Regions from separate parts of the Paenibacillus sp. F024 genome, predicted to be linked through region 4. Evidence: riboswitches for the same ligand, from Rfam matches in the RefSeq annotation. Region 4 holds a riboswitch; each other region holds the start of a gene.
What was found. A riboswitch is a leader RNA that binds a small molecule or an ion and turns the genes downstream of it on or off. The one in region 4 is predicted to bind cyclic di-GMP.
Positions count from the first base shown of each region.

Region 1: linked by a shared signal. The riboswitch ahead of ACZYR9_RS25305 (GntR family transcriptional regulator) and the one ahead of ACZYR9_RS16400 (S-layer homology domain-containing protein) in region 4 are both predicted to bind cyclic di-GMP.
Region 2: linked by a shared signal. The riboswitch ahead of ACZYR9_RS12350 (stalk domain-containing protein) and the one ahead of ACZYR9_RS16400 (S-layer homology domain-containing protein) in region 4 are both predicted to bind cyclic di-GMP.
Region 3: linked by a shared signal. The riboswitch ahead of ACZYR9_RS25890 (response regulator) and the one ahead of ACZYR9_RS16400 (S-layer homology domain-containing protein) in region 4 are both predicted to bind cyclic di-GMP.

Region 1 is NZ_JBVASZ010000048.1:12,476-18,697, forward strand. It holds gene ACZYR9_RS25295 (sigma-54-dependent Fis family transcriptional regulator) at 1-1,223, shown strand, start outside; gene ACZYR9_RS25300 (Gfo/Idh/MocA family protein) at 1,247-2,227, shown strand; cyclic di-GMP riboswitch class I at 2,274-2,369, shown strand; gene ACZYR9_RS25305 (GntR family transcriptional regulator) at 2,614-3,294, shown strand; gene ACZYR9_RS25310 (acetaldehyde dehydrogenase (acetylating)) at 3,291-4,187, shown strand; gene dmpG (4-hydroxy-2-oxovalerate aldolase) at 4,187-5,188, shown strand; gene ACZYR9_RS25320 (TRAP transporter substrate-binding protein) at 5,219-6,222, shown strand, end outside.
Region 2 is NZ_JBVASZ010000010.1:64,334-70,555, reverse strand. It holds gene ACZYR9_RS12370 (phosphatase PAP2 family protein) at 1-420, opposite strand, end outside; gene ACZYR9_RS12365 (thioredoxin domain-containing protein) at 580-2,655, opposite strand; gene ACZYR9_RS12360 (CBS domain-containing protein) at 2,946-3,350, opposite strand; gene ACZYR9_RS12355 (VOC family protein) at 3,813-4,235, opposite strand; cyclic di-GMP riboswitch class I at 4,702-4,794, shown strand; gene ACZYR9_RS12350 (stalk domain-containing protein) at 4,922-6,040, shown strand; gene ACZYR9_RS12345 (S-layer homology domain-containing protein) at 6,088-6,222, shown strand, end outside.
Region 3 is NZ_JBVASZ010000053.1:8,407-14,628, forward strand. It holds gene ACZYR9_RS25865 (TVP38/TMEM64 family protein) at 1-500, shown strand, start outside; gene ACZYR9_RS25870 (F510_1955 family glycosylhydrolase) at 559-1,608, shown strand; gene resA (thiol-disulfide oxidoreductase ResA) at 1,617-2,138, shown strand; gene ACZYR9_RS25880 (class I SAM-dependent methyltransferase) at 2,174-2,764, shown strand; gene ACZYR9_RS25885 (urease accessory protein UreH domain-containing protein) at 2,949-3,692, shown strand; cyclic di-GMP riboswitch class I at 3,941-4,026, shown strand; gene ACZYR9_RS25890 (response regulator) at 4,119-4,832, shown strand; gene ACZYR9_RS25895 (hypothetical protein) at 5,072-5,629, shown strand; gene ACZYR9_RS25900 (helix-turn-helix domain-containing protein) at 5,863-6,192, shown strand.
Region 4 is NZ_JBVASZ010000015.1:39,581-45,802, reverse strand. It holds gene yraA (cysteine protease YraA) at 1-174, shown strand, start outside; partial or broken gene ACZYR9_RS16410 (aldo/keto reductase) at 205-1,004, shown strand; gene ACZYR9_RS16405 (cupin domain-containing protein) at 1,119-1,703, shown strand; cyclic di-GMP riboswitch class I at 1,778-1,865, shown strand; gene ACZYR9_RS16400 (S-layer homology domain-containing protein) at 1,917-3,500, shown strand; gene ACZYR9_RS16395 (S-layer homology domain-containing protein) at 3,693-6,170, opposite strand.

The DNA.
Region 1 (6,222 bases), on a different contig from region 4:
TCGTCGCCCTTGACCGTGGAGGAGTCGTGATCAAAGCATCTCCGAAATTGTATGAGCACGGCTGGATTAATTCGAACCATCGTCTTGTTGATAGTCCCATATATGCTTTAAAAACATGGTCAACGGAAATGAACTGGGAAATTGAGAGGAAAAACGGAAAATGGAGGTTTTTACTTCGCACCTGTTTTGACGAAGGGAACCCGATTGGGGCTGTAGTGCAGGTTATACCACCGAGCCTTGAGAACCGGCTAGCTGAGGGGGGTTCAACAAAATATTCATTTGCTTGCATCATTGGATGCTCCCGGAAGTTTTTGGCCGCCGTAACAGAAGCTAAATTTGCTACGAGAAGTGATTTTCCGGTTCTGATTGAAGGCGAAAGCGGCACGGGAAAGGAATTATTGGCGCAATCTATACATGCAGGCAGTTTCCGGGCAGAAGGCCCCTTTGTTGCAGTGAATTGCGGAGCTGTACCCAAGGAGCTCGCAGCGAGTGAATTTTTTGGCTATGAAGGCGGTGCGTTTACAGGCGCCATAAAAGAAGGCAGAGCGGGGAGATTTGAACAAGCCAATGGAGGAACCTTATTTCTTGATGAAATCGGGGAAATGCCGTTGGACTTACAGACGCTATTGCTGCGAGTTCTAGAGGAGCGGGAAGTCGTACGTCTGGGCGGAAAAAAAATAATCAAGGTAAATTTAAGGATTATTGCAGCCACCAATCGAAATCTTCTTGTTGATGTTGAAAACGGTAAGTTTCGTCGCGATCTTTACTATCGACTAAATGTACTATCATTGCGTGTGCCTCCTTTGCGGGAAAGAGAGGGAGACATCCCTCTGCTATTAAATCATTTCATGCAAAAAGCTTGCTCAGAGATTGGACAATCACCGCCGGCACGATTCGATGAGGAAGCTATGCGAATTCTCGAGGGTTATGATTGGCCTGGAAACGTCCGTGAATTGCGAAATATTGCTTATCGGATTGCCGCCAGATCTAACGGAAATGCTGTGCGCGTTGCTGATTTGCCGGAGGAAGTGCTGGGCTGCAGGATGAAGCAAGTGATTAAACCGAATATGTCCCTTTTAAGGAGTAAAGGCAGGAATCAGGAGATTGAACTGATTCGTTCGATTCTCAATGAGTTCAATGGGAATGTATCAGAAGCGGCCAGCAGGTTAGGTGTTCACCGCAGCACGATCTATCGGAAGCTTGGCCGGGATCTAAGAAGCTGACCAGACAAGAGGGTGGAGAATTTATGGAAGGCAAAAAAGTAAAATGGGGTGTATTAAGTATACATCCATCGAGTAATGAAGATTTATTAGCTGTCTTTAATCATTCTCTTATTGCAGATTTAGTTCAACACGATCATGGTCATTATGAAGAAATCATCCATGATCCCGATGTGGATGCAGTATATATTCGATTACCAAGTAACCTGCGGCTATTGTGGGCATTAAAGGCCGCCAATGCCAAGAAACATGTCTTATGTGAAGAACCGGCTGCTATTAACGCACGGGACGCAGCACAAGTAATGAAAACGTGCAAAGACAATAAGGTCCTTTTTATGGACTCCGGTTATCGAATTCCCCATCCACAACACACCGAGGTCAAGCATTTAATTGAAACAGGCTTCATTGGCGATATTAGCATGATAAAATTGAGCTTTTCCTTCCCTGCCGGCATGAAGGAGTTTATAAACGAAGAATGGTATTGTCCTGTTTCCGATGGTCTAAATTCCATTCGACATATTCTTCAACGGGAGCCCTTGAATATTGTTGCTTTAGGGAAAGGGAAACAAAACGAAGCATATCAGACAATCATAATGATTTTCGACTACCCGGGCAGTATCCAAGCGCTTGTGGACTGCAGTTGCGATACGATGATGCGAAATGAATATGAAGTGATTGGTACAAGGGGCATCATTAAGCTCCCTTGTGCGTATCGTCCTGATTTGAACGGTGGCGATGGCGTGATTTGGGTGCAAACAGAAAACGACAAAAAAGAAATAACGATAAAAGGGAATCGAAATTTACACAGCATCGAACAATTATCCGAATGCATTCTACAGGGGAATCTAACTGACAATTGCGGGGAAACCCAATGGAAAAACACTAAAATTTTTGAAGCCATTGAACAGTCTCTGAACAACAATGCCGAAAGGACGCGAATCGAGAACAAGTTTTTGGAAGACGGATGGGCGGCGGAATGCGGTATATCCTCTTTTTTGACAAGATGATATTGGAGGATGCAAAGCGAGACATTCTATGACAGGCCGGCTAAGCAATGAACAAAGGCAAATCCGTTCGAAAGGCGGAGACGCAAAGCCACGGGTCTAAGCTATCGGTTCATGCGGATGGAATGATAGCCGGGTTGCTCAAGCAGCCTGGCTTTTTTGGTTTTCCGCACGATTTGCACGTATCTTTCATCCGATTACTCATCCACATACCTTGTTGTATTCCTTGTCACTTCTTGTAGAGATGGCGACTTGTCATAAGCTAATAAAGAACATGATGGTGTGAGAGTATTCATAAAACAACAAAATTCCTACAAAACCGTTGACGCGAAAGCGCTTTTATCTTATATTAAAAACAGTTAACTGTTAACACTTTGGAGTGAAGCCGTATGATTCATTTAAAAACCGTTGATAAACAAAAAATAGGTGAGCAGGTACTTATTATTTTAAGAAAAAGTATTATGCTCGGTGATATAAAAGCCGGCTCTCATCTCAAGGAAACTGTTTTATCCAAGGAATTGGGTGTAAGCAGAGGGCCTATTAGAGAAGCAATTGTTCAGCTCGAAAATGAAGGGCTAGTGACTACACCTTCAAACGGTAGAAGTGTGGTTGAAGGTTTTTCTATAAAGGATCTGGAGAACTTGTATCATACGAGGATCCAGCTCGAAAAATTTGCAATCTCTCAAATTACCCCAGAAGCAATAGAGCTGGGGAAAGCGGAGATGTACCGTTATGTGCAAAATATGGAGGACGCACTATTAAAAGGGGAGCGTGATGTGGAATCTGATTTAACTTTTCATTTTATGCTTATTCAACTTACAGGCAATAAGACGCTAGTTCAGTTATGGAAGTCACTCAATGGGCCAATTAAAACATTGATTGACGTTACATCGGATTTTACAATGAACCATCAAAAAGAAATCATTGAAGAGCATTTTAAGATTGTTGAGTTCCTTGAACGCGGAGAAAACGAACAAGCTCAAGCCGAGTTAGTACATCATCTTCAAAATGCCGGGGAATTTTACAAACAAGCTGCGAAACGTTTAAGAGAGGATGAACAAAACCAGTGAACAAAAAAGTGAATTGCGCCATCATCGGTTCGGGAAACATCGGTACCGATTTAATGTACAAATTGCTTAGAAGCGAGACGCTTTCGCCTGCTGTAATGATAGGTATTGAACCGCAATCCAAGGGGCTGGCGTTAGCGCGTGAAAACGGATTGCAGACGATCGACACGGGAGTTTCCGGGTTTGAAGCCAATTCGTCCTTAGCTGAAATTGTATTTGATGCAACGTCGGCCAAAGCGCATTACCATCACGCCGAAGTATTAAAACGGTTGGGCAAGAAGGTGGTTGATCTTACTCCTGCTGCGGTAGGACCTTTTGTCATCCCTTCCGTTAACTTAAATGAAGAAAGCGTTAAACAACTTGATAACGTCAATATGGTTACATGTGGTGGACAAGCCACTGTACCAATAATGAAAGCGATTACTAGAGTGGCCCCTGTGGAATATGGTGAAATCGTGGCCTCTGTATCCAGTAGAAGCGCAGGCCCGGGGACAAGACAAAATATTGATGAATTTACAATCACAACGGCCCGTGCACTGGAAAAAATAGGAGGAGCGCAAAAGGCCAAGGCGCTTATTGTCTTAAATCCTGCTGATCCGCCGATCATCATGAGAAATACGATTTATGCCAAAGTATCAGAAGATTCTTACCATAAAGAGAGTGAGATTAAGGCGTCGATCTATGACATGGTGGAAACGGTAAAGAGTTACGTTCCGGGGTACCGCCTTATGTCAGAGCCCGTTATGAGGGACGGGATTGTCAAAGTCTTTATTGAAGTGGAAGGGCTTGGCGATTTCCTGCCGATCTATGCAGGTAACTTGGATATCATCACTTGTGCTGCTGTGAAAACAGGTGAACTAATGGCTGCATCGTTGGTACAAAAGGAGAATGTATAATGAACAAAAAAATTCTAATTAATGATGTTACATTGCGGGATGGGATGCATGCAATTTCCCATCAGTACACGGTAGAGCAAATTGCTCAACTGACAGAGCTCATTGATGATGCAGGTGCGGATATTATCGAAGTTACGCATGGTGATGGGCTGGGCGGCAGCTCGATACAGTATGGATTTTCGAAAGAGACGGAGGAAGACATGATCTCTACCGCAGTAGCTGCGGCCAAAAAGGCCAAAATCGGCGTGCTGCTGATTCCTGGGATAGGGACGATTGAGCATTTGAAAAAAGCGAGGGACCTGGGAGCGTCGGTGGTTCGGGTAGCCACTCACTGTACCGAAGCGGACGTTTCGGAGCAGCATATTAAAGCAGGTCTGGCTTTGGGTATGGATACGGTGGGCTTTCTGATGATGTCACATCGGGCTGATCCGGAGCAGCTTGTAGAAGAAGCAAAAAAGATGGAATCGTACGGAGCCCAAAGCGTTTATGTTGTAGATTCAGCCGGCGCTTTAACGATGGACGATGTACGTCGCAGGGTTTCATTGTTCAAAGAAAAGCTGCAGATCGAGATCGGCTTTCATGCTCATAACAATCTTTCGCTCGGCGTGGCCAACTCGATTGTTGCCATGGAGGAAGGTGCCACGAGAATTGACGGAAGCCTGGCAGGGATGGGAGCCGGAGCAGGGAATGCGGCACTCGAGCAATTGATAGCAGTGATGAACAAATTACATATCCCGCACAATATCGATCTATATAAGGTCATGGACGCTGCAGAGAATGTGATGAAGCCGATGATGGTAAGACCTGTCCAAATCGATAGACTTAGCCTAACTCTTGGGTATACGGGCGTATATTCTTCATTTTTATTATTTGCTGAACGGGCAGGTAAAGAGTATGGAGTAGATGCCAGAGATATACTAACTAGAATAGCTGAATTAAAGGCGGTTGGTGGTCAAGAAGATTGGATAATAACGGTGGCTCAAGAACTAGCCCATAAATAATGAAATTAAAAAAAGGGGAGTGTTATAAAGATGAAAAAAGGTAAATATTTCTTAGCGGTAATGATGTCGGGTTCACTAGTATTAGCGGCTTGTTCCAATTCGTCTAATGGAACAGATAACGCAAGTGCAAGTGCGGATAAAACGTTTGTTATTAAAGCCGGGCATGCTACATCGCAAGAGCATTTTGGCCATAAATCCTTTGAAAAATTCAAAGAAATTGTAGAAGCTAACAGCAATGGAAAAATCAAAGTAGAGATTTATCCAAATGGTCAGCTTGGCGGTGAAAGGGAAATGATTGAAGCTATTCAGTTAGGTAATCTAACGATGGCTGCTCCATCTTCCGCTCCTTTAGTCGCCTTCTCGAAACCAATGGCATTATGGGATCTTCCATATGTATTCAATGATTCAGCAACAGCGCATAAAGTACTGGATGGAGAGGTCGGTCAACAAGTTCTTAGCGCACTTTCTGAAAAAGGGATTAAAGGGCTTGTTTACTGGGAAAATGGATTCCGTCATTTGACGAATAATAAGCATGCCATTAAAAGCGTGAATGATATGAAAGGAATTAAATTACGCACGCTTGAAAGCCCGATGCAAATCAAAGCATGGTCTGCAACAGGTGCCAACGCCACCCCGATTGCGTTCACAGAGCTTTACGCGGCTTTGCAGCAAAAAACGGTCGACGCTCAGGAAACGCCGCTCTCACTAATCTATTCTCAAAAATTTTATGAAGTACAAAAATATTTGACCCTTTCCGGTCACGTTTATTCGCCTTGGCCTGTGATTATCAACAAAAAGTTTTATGATGGTCTGCCTCAGGACCTGCAGAAAGTGGTTATGGATGCAGCTGTAGAAACCCAAAAGTATAATCGCCAGCTTTCCAAAGAGGATGCGGAGAAAGCGCTTAAGCTTTTAGTGGATAAGGGAATGGAAGTAACAGAGCTGCCTAATGAGCAGAAGCAAGGATTTAAAGATGCGATGAGTGCTGTTTACGCAGACATCAAAGCTGAGGTTGGGGCTGACATCTTCGACAA
Region 2 (6,222 bases), on a different contig from region 4:
AAGCATTCCGTATAATACCATGCCGATCATGGCATTGCCGCTTGGAAAGCTGAGGCCTGCTGCTTCGATCCAGCCTTCATTCAGGGGGCGTTCCCGCTCTACCCAAGACTTGACCAGTGTATTGAGTACGTATGCTGCCGCCACCGTTCCCAGCAGAGCCACCGCTTCTTTCCTGCGCCGCAGCGACCATACCAATACAGAACCCGCAAGCGTCATGATGCCGAAAGCAACGGTTGAACCGAGCAAATTGACCGCACCAAGCCATATTGACGTCTCAGACGCAGCATTGGCTTTTATATTCGCTTGGCCCCAAGCGTCCCAAACCGTTATATCGTTTTGCAAAACCGACATCAGGATCAAGGTAAATCCCAACGCACTAACCATTGTAAGCGCCACTGCCCATCTTTTTGTTCTAATCAAGCCTATGACCTCTCCTTTGGTTTAAAATCCCTATTCTCTTGAAAGAGTACCGGAATGTACCAGGTTTGGTCAACCCCTAGTAAAGAATTACCTGCAATTGGGGGCTGCGATAAGAAAGACAGAGGAAGCATCAGCCCCCCTCGGCCTCACCCACAAATTTTACGAGCTTAGAAGCTCCTGCAGCTCTTCCAGATCGCTGACCGGAGACTGGCATGCGTAGTTCTCGCAAACATAGGCCGTCGCCCGTCCGCCCAGCGGCAGCTTATCCTGCACAAGCGGAATTATGCGTCCGAGCTTTTCCGCATCGGAAGGATCAGTAGTGCGAAGGATCGTCAGCGCATTCGGGAGAAACGACTGCCGCACCTCCCGCAGCATGGCTTGGGTATCTTCCTTCGCCGGATCACCGGCGATCACGATTTCTGTCGGAGCGCCATACGCGAAGTCTACCGCCATCAGGAACAACGCATGACCGGAAGGATAGCGCTCCACCGATCCGGCGAATGCCTTCAGCTGCTGCTCCGCTTTTTGCGATAAGGCGGCATTGTAGGTGTAACGCGACAGCTTCTGCAAATTTAACGCAGCCGCGGAATTGCTCGATGGCATAGCGCCGTCATAGATTTCCTTCGGACGCGTGAAGAGCTGCTCCCCGTCTTCACCGTAGAAGAATAGCCCTCCCTTGGTATCGTCCCAGAATAACCGCAGCATGTCATCATTCAACTCGACGGCCTGACGCAAATAGTCCAGCTCAAACGTGGCTTCATAGAGCTCGATCAGCCCCCATACCAAGAAGGCGTAATCGTCGGCATAGCCCAGATATGCCGATTCCCCGTCACGGTAACGCGCCAAGAGTCTTCCATCCTCCCGGCGCAGCTTCGTGAGGATGAAAGCAGCCGCTTTCCTTGCCGCATCGGCATATTCCGGTTTATCCAGCGCCTTGGCCGCTTTGGCCAGGGCCATGATCATCAGACTGTTCCAGGAGGTCAGGATTTTGTCGTCTTTATGCGGATGGATACGCTGCTCACGGTAGGCAAAGAGCTTTTGGCGGGAAGCCTCCAGCCCCTCTTTTAGCTTTGATTCGTCGATTTGCTTCAATCGGGCCATCGTTTCCACCGCGGCATGAATCAGATTCGGAATGCTGTGCCCCTCGAAATTACCCTCCTCGGTAATATCATAGGCTTCACAGTAGAGCTCTCCCTCTTCCTCTCCGAGAACCTGCTTCACTTCTTGAGGAGACCAGACATAAAACTTGCCTTCCTCCCCTTCCGAATCCGCATCCTCCGCCGAATAGAACCCGCCTTCAGGATCGGTCATATCCCTGAGCACATAAGCAACAATTTGCTCCGCCACATCAGCATAGCGCCGATTACCCGTCGCCTGGTACGCCTCCACATACGTCATCGTCAGCAAAGCGTTATCGTACAGCATTTTTTCAAAATGCGGTACCAGCCACTTCTCGTCCGTGGAATACCGTGCGAAGCCATAGCCGATATGATCGTACATACCGCCGCGGAACATCGCATCCAGCGTCTTCTCCACCATATGTAAAGCTTTCTCATTGCCCGTCCGCTTCCAATACCGCAGCAAGAAAGATAAATTATGACTCGTCGGGAACTTCGGCGCATCCCCAAAGCCTCCGCTGCTTGCATCGAAATTGCGCTCATACATCTCAAACGCGCGATCCAGCAGCCCCTCCGATAATTCCCCTTCCAGGTTGCCGATCAGCCGTTTTTGCGTCTCCTCCACCACCTGATCGCCGATCTCGATAACCTTGTCCCGGTTCTCCTTCCACTTGCCGGCAATTTGCGGCAAAATGTTCATCAACCCGTGACGCCCGTATCTGCGGGCCTTAGGGAAATAGGTCCCGGCAAAAAACGGCTTCTTCTCCGGGGTCATAATGATCGTCAGCGGCCATCCCCCCTGTCCGGTCATCGCTTGACAAACGGACATGTACAGATTGTCCACATCGGGCCGTTCCTCCCGGTCCACCTTGATTGAAACAAATTCACGGTTCAATAGCTCGGCTACCTCTTCATCCTCGAATGATTCTCTTTCCATGACGTGACACCAATGACATGTACTATAGCCAATAGATAGGAAAATAGGTTTGTTTTCCCGTTTCGCTTTATCAAAAGCTTCTTCTGACCAAGGAAACCAATCTACCGGATTGTAAGCATGCTGCAGCAAATAAGGTGACTTTTCATTGGCTAATCTATTGGGTTTGTTGTTTGTTGTCATGGGGCACCACTTCCTTGATTTCAGGATGTTATTGACGATAGTTAGAGCTTAGCATACCTTGCAATAAAAAGAAAAAACCTTTGCTACAGTAGCAAAAGGTTTCGTCGTGAAGAAATAAAAAACATTTTTTTTGCATTTATCAAATAGATTAATATCCTACGTTTTTTTGCATTTAATCTTAAATAGTATTTTAACATTCCCATATACGCTTAGCATTTCTTGGTGAAATTAATCATACAACTCTTTTTTTAAAAATCTCACATAGTATTCCTTTTCTTCAACATGCTCTATTAATCGGTAATATTACTAGTGTAATACTCAATTATGTCTTTACGGCGGATGATTCCGATAAAGATTTGGTTTTCGTCTACGACGGGAACAAAGTTCTGGTCAGCAGCCAAATGAAGCATATCCTCAAGACGCGCTTTGACCGACACGCATTCATTATGAATACGACGTTTAATTTCATAAACTTTGACAATATCCAAGTTTCGAAAGCTTAATCCGGAAGTGTTCTTCATCTTCCAGAATAGATCCCCTTCACAGAGAGTTCCAACATATTTTCCCTCCCCATCAATAACAGGAATTGCCGTGTATTGATTTTTCTCTAATATCTCCAGGGCCTCCTGCATGTTAGCAGTTGAATGAATATAGGCTACTTTGTGCTTGGGCAAAAGAAAATCAGATATTTGCATCGCTCAAAACTCCCTTCTACCAAAACGTTAACATACGTTTCGCTTATTGTGACACACATTAAGATAAAGCTAACCTATATTGATAACGTTGGGCGGTTACGTTGCACCCTATAGGGCCTCAACTTTTGTTTACTTCATTTTTTATTGATGAGTCCAAGTTTATCATACCTGTCAAAAAGAAAAAACCTCCGTTGCAACAAGTAAGAATATGGAACAGACTATTGTTGTTTTTAATAATTAATAACATCCCGCAACATGCCCCTTATCCGATTGAACTTCATCGTGCTGCGTTATATACATTTTTTGTTATTAATGCTTCGCGCGAACATCCCATCAATGGCATGTACTCTAGCCGTTCGATAAAAAGATGGCTTCATTTCCAAATAAAAAAAGCGGCCCCCTCTATGCGGAGCCAAACTTTCCAAGTTAACCTCTATACATTTTTTAATAATAAATAGATCGTTACCAGTCTCCGATGCCTAAGTTCAGCTGCCAATTTACTCCAAATTTATCGATCACCATGCCATAGTATTTGCTCCAAAATGTTTCTTGCAGCTCCATGCCTACAGAACCGCCATCCTTCAATTGATTAAAGACAGATTCAATTTCATCCTTGTTGTTACTTACAAAGGCCAGGCTGATGTTGTTTCCAACCACAAAAGGCATCCCGGGAAAAACATCTGAAAACATAACGTTGCTTCCGCCAATGGTAAGCCGCGTGTGCATTATGAGGTGTTTCGCTTCTTCCGGTAGAGAAAATTCAGGGTTTGGCGCCATATCTCCAAAAGTCATAAATTTCGGTTTCTCTGTTCCAAACACTTCTGCATAAAACCCCACTGCTTCACGGCAGTTTCCATTAAAATTCAGATAAACATCAACCGACATGCTCAGCACTCCTTCATTCATTGTTATTATTTTATAGATTTTTTTATTTACATCTTATCATTTAGCTATACGTGAACGATATCTCAGGTTCCTCAGCCGACAAGACTCTACTGGCAGCATTATCTCCAACAATTAGAAATGTATTCCACTGATATTGATTTCTTTACCATCCAGATCTCCGGAAAAAGCATTACCACCACTTGATGATCTCCGATGACTAAGATCGGTATGTCGCGGATGAAATGAGAAGCCAAGTTTAGTGAAAAACTTAGATTTGATGATTTATATATTCTTACCTTTCATATTAACAAGAGTAATGAAGCATGGTTTCTTTTAGATTGCTTTATTTTAAAAAGCTGCGAAGCAAGGTTCCCCATACTATGGTCCTATGTCTTTAGATGTTTTTAAAAGTTTGGAATGATTGGAAATTCATAGTTGAGTAATACTTTATATTCATTTAAAATGAAAAAGTCAAAGGCAAAATTTTCCGAAAGGAAAATGACGCAAAGCCATGGGTCTAAGGTCCTTGTTACAGGATGATGATCGCCAGGTTGCCGTTTCGCTGCATCGTTTGATTTTATCCATGGGTACTGCGCGGCTATATTTGGCTTGCGCAGTTTTTTGCGTCTATGCCGACCAACTATCAGAAAGAGGGTGTTTTTCTGTTTCAATGGAAGGCGAAATCAATGATCGCTATGTTTCTCTGTTTGTGGTCTTGCTTTAGTTTGGTTTCCGTAACATCAGCGGAAAAACAGATTGACGTAGTGATCGACGGAAAGAAGCTGGAATTTACGGTTCCCCCATTCATCGAGTACGGGAATACGCTCGTCCCCTTCCGCCCCGCTTTTGAAGCGCTTGGATTAAGTATTGCATGGGAGGCGGAAAGACAGGTTGTTACAGGGAAGAAGGATGGCCTGGAGCTTGAGCTTCAAATTGGCAGCACGACGGCGAAGGTCAACGGCAAGCTGAAATCTCTCGCGGTCGCTCCACGATTGATCGATAATCAAACGTTCGTTCCGCTGCGTTTTGTTGGCGAAGCATCCGGCAGAGAGGTGAAATGGGACGCGGAATCACGTACTGTTTTCATCCGTCCGCTCGGGAGTAGCGATGTTTCACAGCTTACATACGAAGGCGATATGGTGGATGGCAAGCCAAACGGCCACGGAAAACGGTATGCGGATGGGACACTCATCTATGAAGGAATGTTCCAAAATAATCAAATGAACGGTCAAGGGAGGCTATATGACGGAGGGCAGCTCGTCTATGAAGGAGAATTTCATCAATCCCTTTTTGAAGGATACGGCAAAATGTATTATGCCAACGGTAGACTGATGTATGAAGGTCATTTTTCCGACGGATTCATGCATGGCCATGGCAAGCTCTATCGTGAGGACGGCACGTTATGGTATGACGCCCATTTTCAGTACGATAGCATTGAGGGTCCGGGAACCGTATATTTTCCCAAAGGTCATCGGTTGGAAGTCGGATTTATCGACGGAAACCCGCATGGCAAGGGGATTTATTATTACGGGGACGGAACCGTTCGTTTTATCGGCGAATATCGTAACGGTATGCGCAACGGCTTTGGTACGAATTATTACCCGAATGGCAACAAGATGCACGAAGGCGAGTTTGTGGACAGTCGGCTGGTTCGAGGGAAATCTTATTATGAAAGCGGGAAGCTTCGGTACGAAGGCGAATTCAGCAATATGCTGCCTCATGGAAAGGGTATTGAGTATAACGAGGACGGAACCGTATTTCATCAAGGCCTGTTTAAGCTCGGAGATCCGGTCAAACCGGAATAACAACAGCTGCAAGGGATGAACGTCCTTATTTCAATGGGAGGATACATATGATGATGACATGGATCAAAGCATTCGCCTCGCAATGTTTGCTGTCAGCCGTTTTCATTGGGGTCGGCGCAGTGTTTTTCGCTTCGTCTGCGGAAGCTGCGGAGCTTGCTTCTCCTCGGGATCCGTTTTTTTAT
Region 3 (6,222 bases), on a different contig from region 4:
TCCTGATTAGTTTACTGATCAACATTCTGATCAGTATATTAGGACTCGTTCCCACCCTGTTTTTATCAGGAGCTAACGCTGTTGTATTCGGATTTATCCCTGGATTTTTTCTTTCCTTGGCAGGGGAAGCACTTGGGGCAGCAGTTTCATTCTGGTTGTATCGATGGGGGTTCGGTAAGCAAAAGAAAGTAAAAAAAGAGAATTGGAAATGGTTACAACGATTTAACGAGGCGGGCCGCAGTCGTCGGGCAATGATTCTGTTTATAGCTCGGTTGACTCCACTGATTCCTTCCGGCGTCATAACTTTTGCCGCAGCGATCTCGCGAATGCCTTTTACCGATTTTTTTCTTATTACTTCGCTGGGCAAAGCCCCTTCCATTGCGTTGGAGACAATGGTGGGACATGATTTGATTCGCATCGGCGAATATTATCCCAGACTATTAATTTCGCTTTTTTGTTTATTATTAATTTATTTGTTATATAGAAAGAAACGAATATGAGACAATGTTCAGTTGCATTAGATTTGACTACATCATTACAGAAGAAGGGAATTTCATTATGAACACATTATTAATTGGAACAGGTGCATTATTTGTTCTATTCTTTGCATTACATTGGAACGCATCCCACAAAGTAAAGCAGCTCAAAGATGTGAAGAGGCAGGAAGACCGATATCAGCGACAGAAGTGGACCAAAATAGCAACCGGATTCAGGTGGGCATGGGTCGCATCTCTAATCGCGGTCATCATTAGCGGCGTGTTGTCTTTGCAGGGAACGGCTTCAAAAACGATTACGTTGACGCATGTCCATGGTCTCGGTTATTCAGGGGACGGACAGCGAATTTTAATCCCTTCTCACCTCGGTTTGAAAGTTTACTCACAAGGGAAATGGTCAGACGGTCAAGGAGAAAAACACGATTATATGGGATTTACCACTGTGGACAACGGTTTTTATAGCAGCGGGCATCCGGCACAGGGTTCGAATAAAAGGAATCCTTTTGGAATTGTAAAAAGTTCAGATGAAGGTAAAAGCTTTGAAATCCTGGATTTGTATGGGGAAATTGATTTTCATTTAATGAGTGCAAGTTACAAGACGCACACCATTTACGCAGTTAACCCGGAGCCGAACTCTAGGTTAACAACAACGGGATTATATTATTCCAAAGACGATGCAAAGACATGGAACAAAAGCGAAATGACTGGAATAGATGTTGAACTGTCCGAACTGACATCTTTAGCTGTTCACCCGTCCGATGATTCAATCGTTGCAGTTGGAACGACAAAAGCGTTGTATGTATCCAAAGATTCAGGCAACCAATTCGAAAAAATAGCCGATCTACAGGTAACTTCTCTTACCTTTGGTATGGAAGGAAATATAATCGTTGGCAGCTACAAACAAAAAGGGGTTATTTATCAAATGGATCTGCAACAGAAACAGTTGGTTGAGGTGAATATTCCAGATCTTGTTGAAGATGCAGCATCGTATATTGCACAGAACCCAACGAATACCAAAGAACTTGTTTTCGCCACTTTTAATCTGGATGTATATATATCCTTGGATGAAGGGATGAACTGGAGGAAAATTGCGGATAAAGGAAAAGGGGTTTAAGAATAACAGTGAAACGTAATCGAAGATGGATTCAAATTGTTGTATTGTCGGTCGTATTGGTAATTGGAGCTTATACAATTGGATCAGCGTTATTTAGATCAGATTCTTCCGTAAAAATTGGCTCAAAAGCCCCCGAGTTTAAGCTTTTTGGTTTGGATCAACAGGTTCATCAATTAGCAGACTATGAAGGGAAAGCACTGGTAATCAATTTTTGGGGTACGTTTTGTCCGCCATGTGTGAACGAGATGCCGGCTCTGCAAAAACAATATGATCAATGGAAAGACGACAATGTGGTAGTGCTTGGCATTAACTTAAGTGAAAGCCGGGTTACAGTACAAAGTTTTATTGATCGATACGCGATTACGTTTCCGATCATTATCGACAACGACAACGAAATCCGAAACAAATATAATGTTATGTCTTATCCCACGACGTTTTTCGTAGATTCATCTGGCGTGATCAAAGATAAATTTATTGGTGAGATGAAAGAACAAGATATCCTCATCCGGATAAATCGATTATTACAATAATTGCTTCGTGAGCAGTTTATGATCAGGAGGCTGCAATGGATAAATTATTCAACAAATATTATGATCGGTTGATGCAGCCGCTAGAAACAAAAATATTCGGCCGGATAAGAAAACAGCTTCTTTCTAAGGCGAAAGGAAAAGTGCTGGAAATTGGCTCAGGTACGGGTATTAACTTTTTGTACTATGAGTTTGCAGATCAAGTCATTGCAATAGAGCCAGATCCAATGATGTTGGAGCAATCCCTAATTAAAGCACGTGAAGCTACAGTTCCGATCGAAGTGGTACCGGGAGATGCCCAAAATCTACCGTATCCAACCAATTCGTTCGATTCAATCGTTGGAACACTAGTATTATGTACGATACCTGACCCGGCGAAAGCTCTGGCCGAAATCCATAGAGTATGCAAGCCTGAAGGAACGATTTTAATTTTTGAACACGTAAGGTTAAATCATCTGGTCCTTGGTAAAATACAAGACTGGTTAACGCCCGTTTGGAAACGATTATGTGTTGGTTGTCATTTAAACCGCAATACACTTGAAACCGTTGAACAAGCAGGTTTCAGAGTGGTGCAAACGACGTCGATGTGTAGGGAACTGTTCCTAGTAATTGAAGCAAGAATAAAATAAATTGGAAATGTGAGACTGCGGTGAACGATAAAGCGGCAGTTATTCTGGAAATAAAATAGACTGCTTTTATGTATCCGCGAAACACTACGTTATGTAGTTTATAATAGATGCTTGTCAAGGTTCGATGTGTGATGAAAGCATAACTGCCAAATCTATTTAACGGATTTTGGGGGGTGAATAGTTAATGTACTCCTTTTTTAGTAAAATTAGCGCCTTCCTTAGCGAACCATTCGTTAACGCGGCGAACACTGATATCGCCTTTCTTGCGGCGCTGTTTCTCGGTTTTGTTGGTTCGGTTGCTCCTTGTCAAATGTCAGCGAACGTTGCGGCTATTACTTACTTTGGGCAGCGTCAAGCGCAAGCAAGGTTGTCGTGGCCCGAAACGTTCATGTATTTATTAGGGAAGATGATTGTATTCAGTATTTTCGGTGCTTTGTTTTGGTTTTTCGGTCAAAAGATATCCACTGACATGATCCCTTTATATTCTTTTGCAAGAAAGCTGCTTGGGCCGTTATTGATTTTAATCGGATTGTTTTTGCTTGGCTGGATTCGGCTTCCTTTTCAACTTGGGGCTCGAGTGGCAGGATTTTTTGAAAAATTGGCCGATCGAACCGGAGGAAGGAGCGGAGCCTTTCTAATGGGGATTGCATTTTCGCTAGGATTTTGTCCAACAATGTTTGTTTTGTTCTTCGGTTCGCTTATGCCTTTGGCATTGCAATCAACATATGGCGTAGTGTTGCCATCTGTTTTTGCAATCGGTACCGCAATGCCGTTTTTACTAATTGCCGGGTTTGCTGTAGGTTTCGGGTTAGATCGAGTCATTGTTAAGCGTGCCAAAAGGTGGGGGTTGTGGATACAAAAACTTGCGGGTGTGTTATTTATAGTGCTGGGCATAAGCGATACCTTGACATATTGGACTCTAATGTAAATCATGGGAGGTGCCAACGGAAAAATAATGCAGAGTGAGAGCCACGAGTAGTTGATTAGACCTATTGTGTGATCAAGAAATTTTTCGCGAACTTACAATTTGTGACGCTTCTATAGTTTATCCTGTATCATTCGATATGAAATGATATAGAATCGACAAATATCAACACATTTAAACACGTGGGACTTAGGGCGGTGCCAGAAAAATAAAAATTATGGTATTATAAGGCTATGATTTGGAAGAAATAATAGGAAAAATGGCAAACCAGATCGAAAGGCTGGGACGCAAAGCCACGGGTCTTCTGCACTATTGCAATGATCGCCGGGTTACCCTCACAAATCTCACATCTACGAAAAACTAGACACGGCCGTTTGAGGGTACGTGTCTTTTTGTCGTGATTCTAGAATGAATACGAGGTGATGATATATGGAGGAGCGTGTACGCTATGCTGCAAAAGTTGAAGAAGTCATGCGCTGGCAAGAAAGCAGGATACAAGTATTGCTGGTGGACAGCGACCCCGTATGGCAACAACGGTTGACGGCGTTGATCGATGCTGAGCCGGATATGAGTATATCTCATATTGCAACAAACAAAGAATCGGCTATTCGAGCCAGTATGCAATTGGATTTAGACGTAATGATTCATGACCCGGTGTTACATTCGTCGCAACAGGATGGATTGGATACAATTGCCGAAGTGTTGAAGATCAAATCACTGCCAATCATTATCTTGACTTCACTCTACCAGCCCGAGATCATTGTGGATGCAATGCTGGCCGGAGCGATCAATTATATTACCAAGATCAATTATGTGGATGTCGCAAGTGCCGTCAGGGAAGCGTATCAAGGGCAATCCTCCCTTCACGCCGATGTTGCATCCATCATCCGTAATGAAATTGGACTTGTTAAGCGAAGGGAATTGCATCGAATGCTGACTCCTACTGAAAAAGAAATCTTGCAGTTGATCGGTTGGGGCTATACACAACCGGTAGTTAGAGAATTGCTCGGAATCACGTCTAACACAATGAAGACGCATGTTCGCAATATCATTCGCAAATTCGACGTATCTTCCATTCGCGAAGCAGCGGAAAAAGCGAAACGTAGGGGCTTGTACGATCAACTAGATCGCATCACCTGTTAGCGATTCGTTTCCGATTCGAGCCGTTTCGCGATGGTTTGACAACCAATGATCTGTTGGTATGAGGGAAAAATCACCCTCCTCTTTCGAATGTATTATTGGTAAAATGTGGACAAATGCAGGTATCTACAGAGGAATTTTATTACCAAGTTTGTAGGAGGTGAGAATCAAAAATTGACTTAAGTTGCGAAAAATGGCATCCTTACTGCTTCCTCCACTTTACTAGAGAAGGGACGATGATAATGAAAACGGAGCGTGAACAACCTATAATCATGACGATTAACAGGCAGGCTGGCGGAACAATTTCAGGCAGCATGCACAGCAAGGAGGGAATTGTGATGACGCTGACCCAGCACCCCGTCCCCTATGAGAAAGTAGAATTATGGCTGAAGTCTTACAAGGACTGGAAGGCGAGACTGAAGTACATGCAGTCAGAACTGTCCTACATCCCTGAATTAACGCGTACGCTACAAATGGTTGCGGCTCACAGCAGCGGCAGAAAACAGGAAACGGTTTTACGGACGGTTATACGACGTATCGAAATCACCGAACATGAAATCCCGTTGCTGCTATCCAGAATCGGTTTGATCGACTATGCTTTCTCGGCTCTCACCCCGGAAGAAAGCTTGTTCATTCGGTTACGATATATGGATCAACTGGCGCTTTCAGACGCCATGAGCCGCCTAGCACTTTCCCGCCGCGCGTACTTCTACCTTCGAAAGCGAACATTGCACAAAATCTATATGAAAATCAAAGATCGGGCGGTTTTGTTGGATTTGGATTCGTCCCAAAATGATTGACCGGTTTCAGAAGATGCATATGCGCATCTTCTTTTTTTGCGTCCATTTTTCATTTTAATACGTTTTTATTCGTTACGTCCAATCCCAGTAAATACGATTAATGTCTCGCCAATTGATTCAATGAGTATTGAGGAGATTATAACACATACATTGGATACTGAGAATAGCGAATCTATCGAATGTTCATTTGACTTACTCTGCCTTATAAGCTGAAAGAATAAGGTGGTGGAAATGTGAACTCAATTCGGGATTCGTTAGGTCAGCGCATTCGCACATTGCGGGAACAATACGGATGGACGCAAGAGCAGCTTGCAGAGCGGGCAGACCTCCATCCTAATTATATCGGACAAATTGAACGCGGGCTAAAGAACGTTTCATTGGATAATATTTATAAACTGGCTGTTGGTTTGCGCATGGATTTGTCTCAGTTATTTGTTTTTGAGAATCGCGAACTTCCAGAGCCGTTGTCCCAGATTGGCCAAATGCTACAGCATTGTTCCGAAGAAGATTTAGATTTTCTGATTCAACACATCGAGCATTTGTTGAAGTGGAGACAAAAGTAAGTAACTGCTCGAAAGGAAGCGCCGGAACTG
Region 4 (6,222 bases):
CTGAAGGGCGTCGATATCACCGGCTATCGTTCCATTCGCAACGACTTGAAAAATGCCGGCGCAAACTACAAAGATGAAGAAGTCGTCGTCAGCCGCAACATCGTAACGAGCCGTACTCCGGACGATCTTCCGGCATTCAATCGTGAATCCTTGAAGCTGCTGGGCAACGCTTGATTATTTAATTAAATTGGGAGGGATAATCGTATGAATTTTGTTACCTTAAACAATGGTTTGCAAATGCCTCAACTCGGGTTCGGCGTTTGGCAGGTAGAAGATGATGCAGCTGAAGCGGCGGTTTCCAAAGCGCTTGAAGTAGGTTACACATCTATTGACACTGCGATGATTTATAAGAATGAAAAAGGTGTCGGCAGAGCGATTCAACAATCGGCTGATCCTCGTGAAAAGCTGTTTATTACGACAAAAGTCTGGAACAGCGATCAAGGCTACGATAACACCTTGCGCGCATTTGATGAAAGTCTTGAAAGATTGGGGCTCGATTATATTGACTTGTATTTAATCCACTGGCCTACTCCTCAATATGATCAGTACATTGATACTTATAAAGCCATGGAAAAGCTGTATCGTGAAGGGCGCGCCAAAGCGATCGGCGTATGCAACTTCGATATTGAGCATTTGGAACGCTTGCTTAAGGAATGTGAAGTGAAGCCTGTTTTAAACCAAGTGGAGTGCCACCCATACCTTGCCCAGAATGAGTTGAAGGATTTTTGCGGCAAACATGATATTTTTGTGGAGGCGATGTGCTAAAAGATGAAGCGGTCCTGAAGATTGCCGAAGCTCATGGCAAAACGCCGGCTCAAGCAGTACTGCGCTGGCACTTGCAAAACAACTCCATCGTAATCCCGAAATCCGTGACGCCATCACGAATCGAAGAGAATTTTAATGTATTTGATTTTGAGCTGACTGCCAATGATATGGCAGAGATCAACAAGCTGAACCGCGACCGGCGCAAGGGTCCAAAGCCAAGCGAAATGAATATGCGATAAAACGAGTAAATAAAAACTTATCTTTGCTCGTCTCATGCCTCAAGTAAGACGGTTGTACCGTACTTATTTGGGGCATGTCCGTTTTTGCGAATGCCCAAAGGAGAGTGTGATTGTATGTGTAACCCGTCATCGAACGATTCCTTGTTCAATAGTGAAGATTCTGCAATTGAAGTTTCAGCCTATCGTTTTGAAGATGATGGAACGATACCGAACCATCCTTACTTTCCTGTTCTCGTGTACCGTGACCCCTTTAAAGGACAAACGGACATGATTCAAGACACATTTCATAAAAATCATTGGACAAACAGCTGGATCAACGGCGTGTTCGGTTACCATCATTTTCACAGCAATGTTCATGAGGTGTTGGCCATCCGCGCAGGCCGGGGGAAAGTACAGATTGGCGGGGAACAGGGCGCGATCCTTGAGGTTTCGACGGGCGATGTCATCATTCTCCCAGCAGGAACGGGGCACAAACGGATTGAGGCAAGCGATGACTTCTCGGTCATTGGCGCTTATCCCAACGGTGTTTCTTATGATTTACATACAAAAGCAGACTACAAATTGCGCGCGAGCATTAAAAACGTTGCTCGTCCGGATACGGATCCTGTCTTCGGAAGCGAAGGACCTCTGTTAAAGGAATGGAATAAAAAATCCGAACCGTACTATCGACAAACACAACCATCTCACCGGATCACATGAGGTTTTGGAAAATTTTACTTTCGTTTCATCATTACATCCTGTATACTGCATTTATCTACAAAATAATACATGATTATACTTTTGGGCAAACCGGTTGAAAAGCCGGGACGCAATGGCATGGGTCGTCGATTTCCACTGGGAAATACCGATTGCCAGTCCGCATTCTATTGTGTGCCCCCAATCAAACCTCCTTGTATAAAGGTGGTTTTTATTTTGTCGATCATACATTATGAGAAACAGCGAGGTTATGAACACATGAAGAAATCGATGAAGCTGTTGTTATCGCTGCACGCAGCAATCACCCTCGGAGCGGCAAGCTTGCCTGTACAAAAGGCATATGCGGACAGTCAAGGGCCAAGCGTCCCTTTCCCGGATGTGAAGTTGCACTGGTCGGCTGACAGCGTCGCTTGGGCGGTCGGCAAAAAGGTTGTCAGCGGCTATGAGGACGGGACGTTCAAGCCTGATCAACCGGTGACGGAGGCCGAGTTTTTGTCCATGCTCATTCATGGCTACAAGCCTGAAATCAAAAGTGGTTCTGCCGACTGGGCGGGGCCTTATTATCAGCTGTCTTCATCGCTGAATTATCCCGTGGACGCGCAAAATATCAACGCACGCAGCGAGCCGATCACGCGTATCCGCGTGGCGGAGCTGATCGCCTCGACGCAAGGCATGCATTATGACGGCGATGACGCCATTCGGTATATGTACGGCAAAGGTCTTGCTCAAGGGGAGGCCGACCAGCCGACGATAGCCGGATTTAACGGCTCTAAGACGCTCACGCGTGCCGAGGCCGTGCAGTTCATTAAGAACCTGTCCGAGCACGGATTAGGGGAGCTTCTTGCAAGGCCGGAACAAAGTTCCGATACGAGTGTGCTGCCGGTTGTACCTAGCGGAGACGCGGATGCCGGAGCAGAAGCCGATCAAGCTCATAGCGGCTCCGTCGTACACACGAATGATTCCGCCGTTGACAATACGCCCGTTTTAAAGCTTGATGACAAGCCTATCACTTTCAAAACGAAGCCGGTTATACAGGACGGAACCGTGTATTTTCCGATTCAAGAAGTATGCGCCGCGTTTGGGCTCGGCTACAAGGAAAATAGCGACGGCAGCGTAACAACGAGGAATTATAACGAAACGAACACGTTCAGAGACGGCGGAGACTATTTCGTTCATTATAATCCGGAGGGGGCGATTGTCCAGGAAGAAGACATCCCTCTGGACGGGCAAAAGCCGATGAAGAAAATAAACGGCGTCTTTATGATGCCGGAAGAATCTTTAGACCACCTCTGGTTTGCTGTGAAAAATGAAGCGACAAGGTTCGGCGGCATGATGACGGTGACCAACGGCCAAGTGGATCATAGCGAACTGAAGTTTATTAGGTATAAACAATTTGTGCTCAGAGATATGGAAAACATGGACGGTACAAACAGGCATCCGGTTAATAATGATTCGCCGTTTGACGACCTTGGTAAAATACAAAGAACGATATGGGTGAAGGAGTCTGCCTTGCCGCGCATAGGAACTAGTGTGTACGCAACCTGGAGATGGAATTCCAAAGACAGCCTTTATTATCAATTTAAAGAGATCAAGTTTACCGGGAAGATCGTCAATGGTGTCGCTAAGGGAACACTAAGCTTTGAAGGCGATATTACATATTATCAAGAAAACGATCGCTTAGAGCAGTTAAAGCCCGAGGAGCTGCAAGATATTGAATTGCCGTACGAAAACGGCGACATCAAAATGACATGGAACGATGCGTTGAACTTGTTTGCAAAAAACAAGATCCATCTTCCCTAAGTAACGTCATTGTCTGCATAAAGAAGCCCGCGGCCGCACAACCGCAGGCTTCTTTATTGTGCTACTTGCTTGCTTAAGGGCAGATTGACATCATTGAATCAATATAAAAAATGCCGTCCATTAGTACGGAAAATACAGGTTATATTCGAGATATTATAAATAAGTTTTCAAACTGAGCTCCATAGCCGCTATTTAATCCAAGGATTCCAACAGATTCTTGATCTCGGGATTCAAGTTGAGGGCGTTCCGGATGACCGTCAAAGCTTCCGCACGTGTGGAGTTCACTTTTGGATCAAATTTTCCGTCATTTCTACCGGAGATGATTCCGGCTTCAGCTGCAGTCTTCATTGCGTCTGCTGCATAGGAATCGTTCAGGTCAGCGAAGTTACCCTTGGATTTATCTAGCGATACACCGTTCATGTTCACGATGCGGGACAGAATGATGACAATCTCTTCGCGGGAGATCGGTTTATTAGGTTGGAATGTACCGTCACCATAACCGCCGATTACCCCGGCCGCTGCAAATTGATCGATAGCCTCATATGCCCAGTGATGGCTTACATCGTTGAGCGTTACTTGCTTAGTTCCACTTACCGGGAAAATTCGAGACAGGATCGATACAAACTCAGCGCGAGTAATTTCTTGGTTCGGCTTTACTGTGCCATCTTCATAGCCTTGAATGAAGTTCATCTTAAGAAAGGACTCCATTGTCTTCTCGGCCCAGTGACCTTTAACGTCTGTTGGCTCTTGAACCGGAGTCGGGGATGTGTTAGCTTCTTCAACTTTAGACTGAATGTTTTTTATAACACGGGTGTCCGCCTTAACGACATCAGATTGAAAAATATCAATTGTAGGCGTCTTCTCAGGTTTAATTTGTACAGTTGGTTCAGCCGGAGTTGGCGCAGGAGCAGGGGTCGTTGTAATTGTAGAACCATTGCTCGAGCCTGAAGAACGCTCTATGACGCTGATCAGGATATCAACGTGTCGGCCGCCATAAGTTGCAGTGACTACCGTAGAACCATTGGCTATACCCTTCACTACACCCGCTTTAGAAACTTGTGCGATACCCGTATTAGCCGAGGTCCATTCGATATCACTTGGAAGAATTTGAGCTGTCGTGGTGTCAGAGCAGGTTACTGTCACAATAGTGGATTTGGCTGTACCTCTTTGAACCGTCAGATTGTTCGGGTTAGCTCTGAGCAAGGGTTCTATCGGTGTAGGTACCCCGACATTGTCCGAAGATATAATGGACAAATCTGAATGCAGGTCATTCCCTGTCTGTGCTTGATAAATGCTGAAATTGTCAAAGGCTTCGCCTTTCCATATCCAATGCGCGTGTTCTTTGCTGATATAGTGATTGAAGTCCACTGTATTTCCAGTATTCTGCACAAACTCGTTTGTGATCATGAGTCCATCCTCATTGGCTCTGATGTTGTTATTGCGCAATTCGTTGTTTCTTGTGTCGAAGGCGAAATTGATTTCACCGTAACCGAGATGCTTCGAATTATTTTCTATTAACTCGTTCTCTTTAATGATGCAATCCTCCGTCCCCCCACGATTTTCGTCATAGCCGCCCAGTGTAATGCCTGCCGCCCGGTTATGATAAATACGGTTGCGCGAAACCTCCACTTTTGAAGTCATACCCCCGGCATGCTCGCTAGCCAGTTCAATCCCGTAGTCGTTGTCGTGTATATCGTTGTTCATGATCGTTACAGCTTTGCCGCCGTCCACGTATATACCGGCTGCCGAGTATTCATCCCCGTAGGCTGGATTGCCAAAAGAGGAGATATTGTATACGCGGTTTTCCGCTATCATGCCGTTTCTTGCCTGATCATGGGCAGGGTTCGGCGCGGTGCCCTCAAACCCGATGACGTCGATGCCGATATTGTTGTTATCGTGGACTGTGTTCTGCAGGATACGGAATCCGTCGACATTTCCATTAATCGCCATCGCTTCGCTGGCTCCCAGCTTCAGGTTGTACAACTCATTTTGGATAATGGCAAGATGCTGCAGCGGCTTTGCTGCGTTGCCGTAAACTGCAATGCCATGCGCATTTCCACCGCCTTCCCCAAGACCTGCATCCGTCCCCATATCGTGGATGCGGTTTCTGACCATTTCAATATTGCTGCCGCTACCGCTCACACGGATGCCGATGGGGGTAGTAGCGGCGCTATCCGTGCGATAATGGCTTATTTCAAGGCCTTCCACACGTACATAGCTGGCATTGTCGATGCTGATGGCGCTGTCTGCTTGCTGCCTGCCCGTGCCGTCCAGTATTGCCGTTTGTCCCTCTGCGTTTCGCAAGGTGATGTAGCCCTGGGCTGGTGATCCTGATTTTGCAATGCTTACGGTTTGGTAATAGCTTCCCTCAAGAAGGAATACAGTGCCGCCGGGTTCGACCAACTCGATCGCTTTCTGGATGCTGGCGAGTGGCGCATTCATAGTGCCAGGATTTGTATCGTTTCCTTGCGGTGACACATAGTAATCCCTTGCCGGTGCTCCACTCACGGTGGTCGCCGCAATGGCCATAGCAGACGGAGTCGACGCGTGCTCCGCAGCAGAAGCCGTATTGTCACTAGGATACGCCGTGCTGCTTGCGTAAATAGCGCTTGCCGACAGTAGTGTGAGGAAGCACCCCCTGAGTATGTTACATTTTATTTTTTTGCTCATTATTTTCGCATCCTTCGCTTGAGTTTTTTACCTTCAAATTCATTTTAGTGGA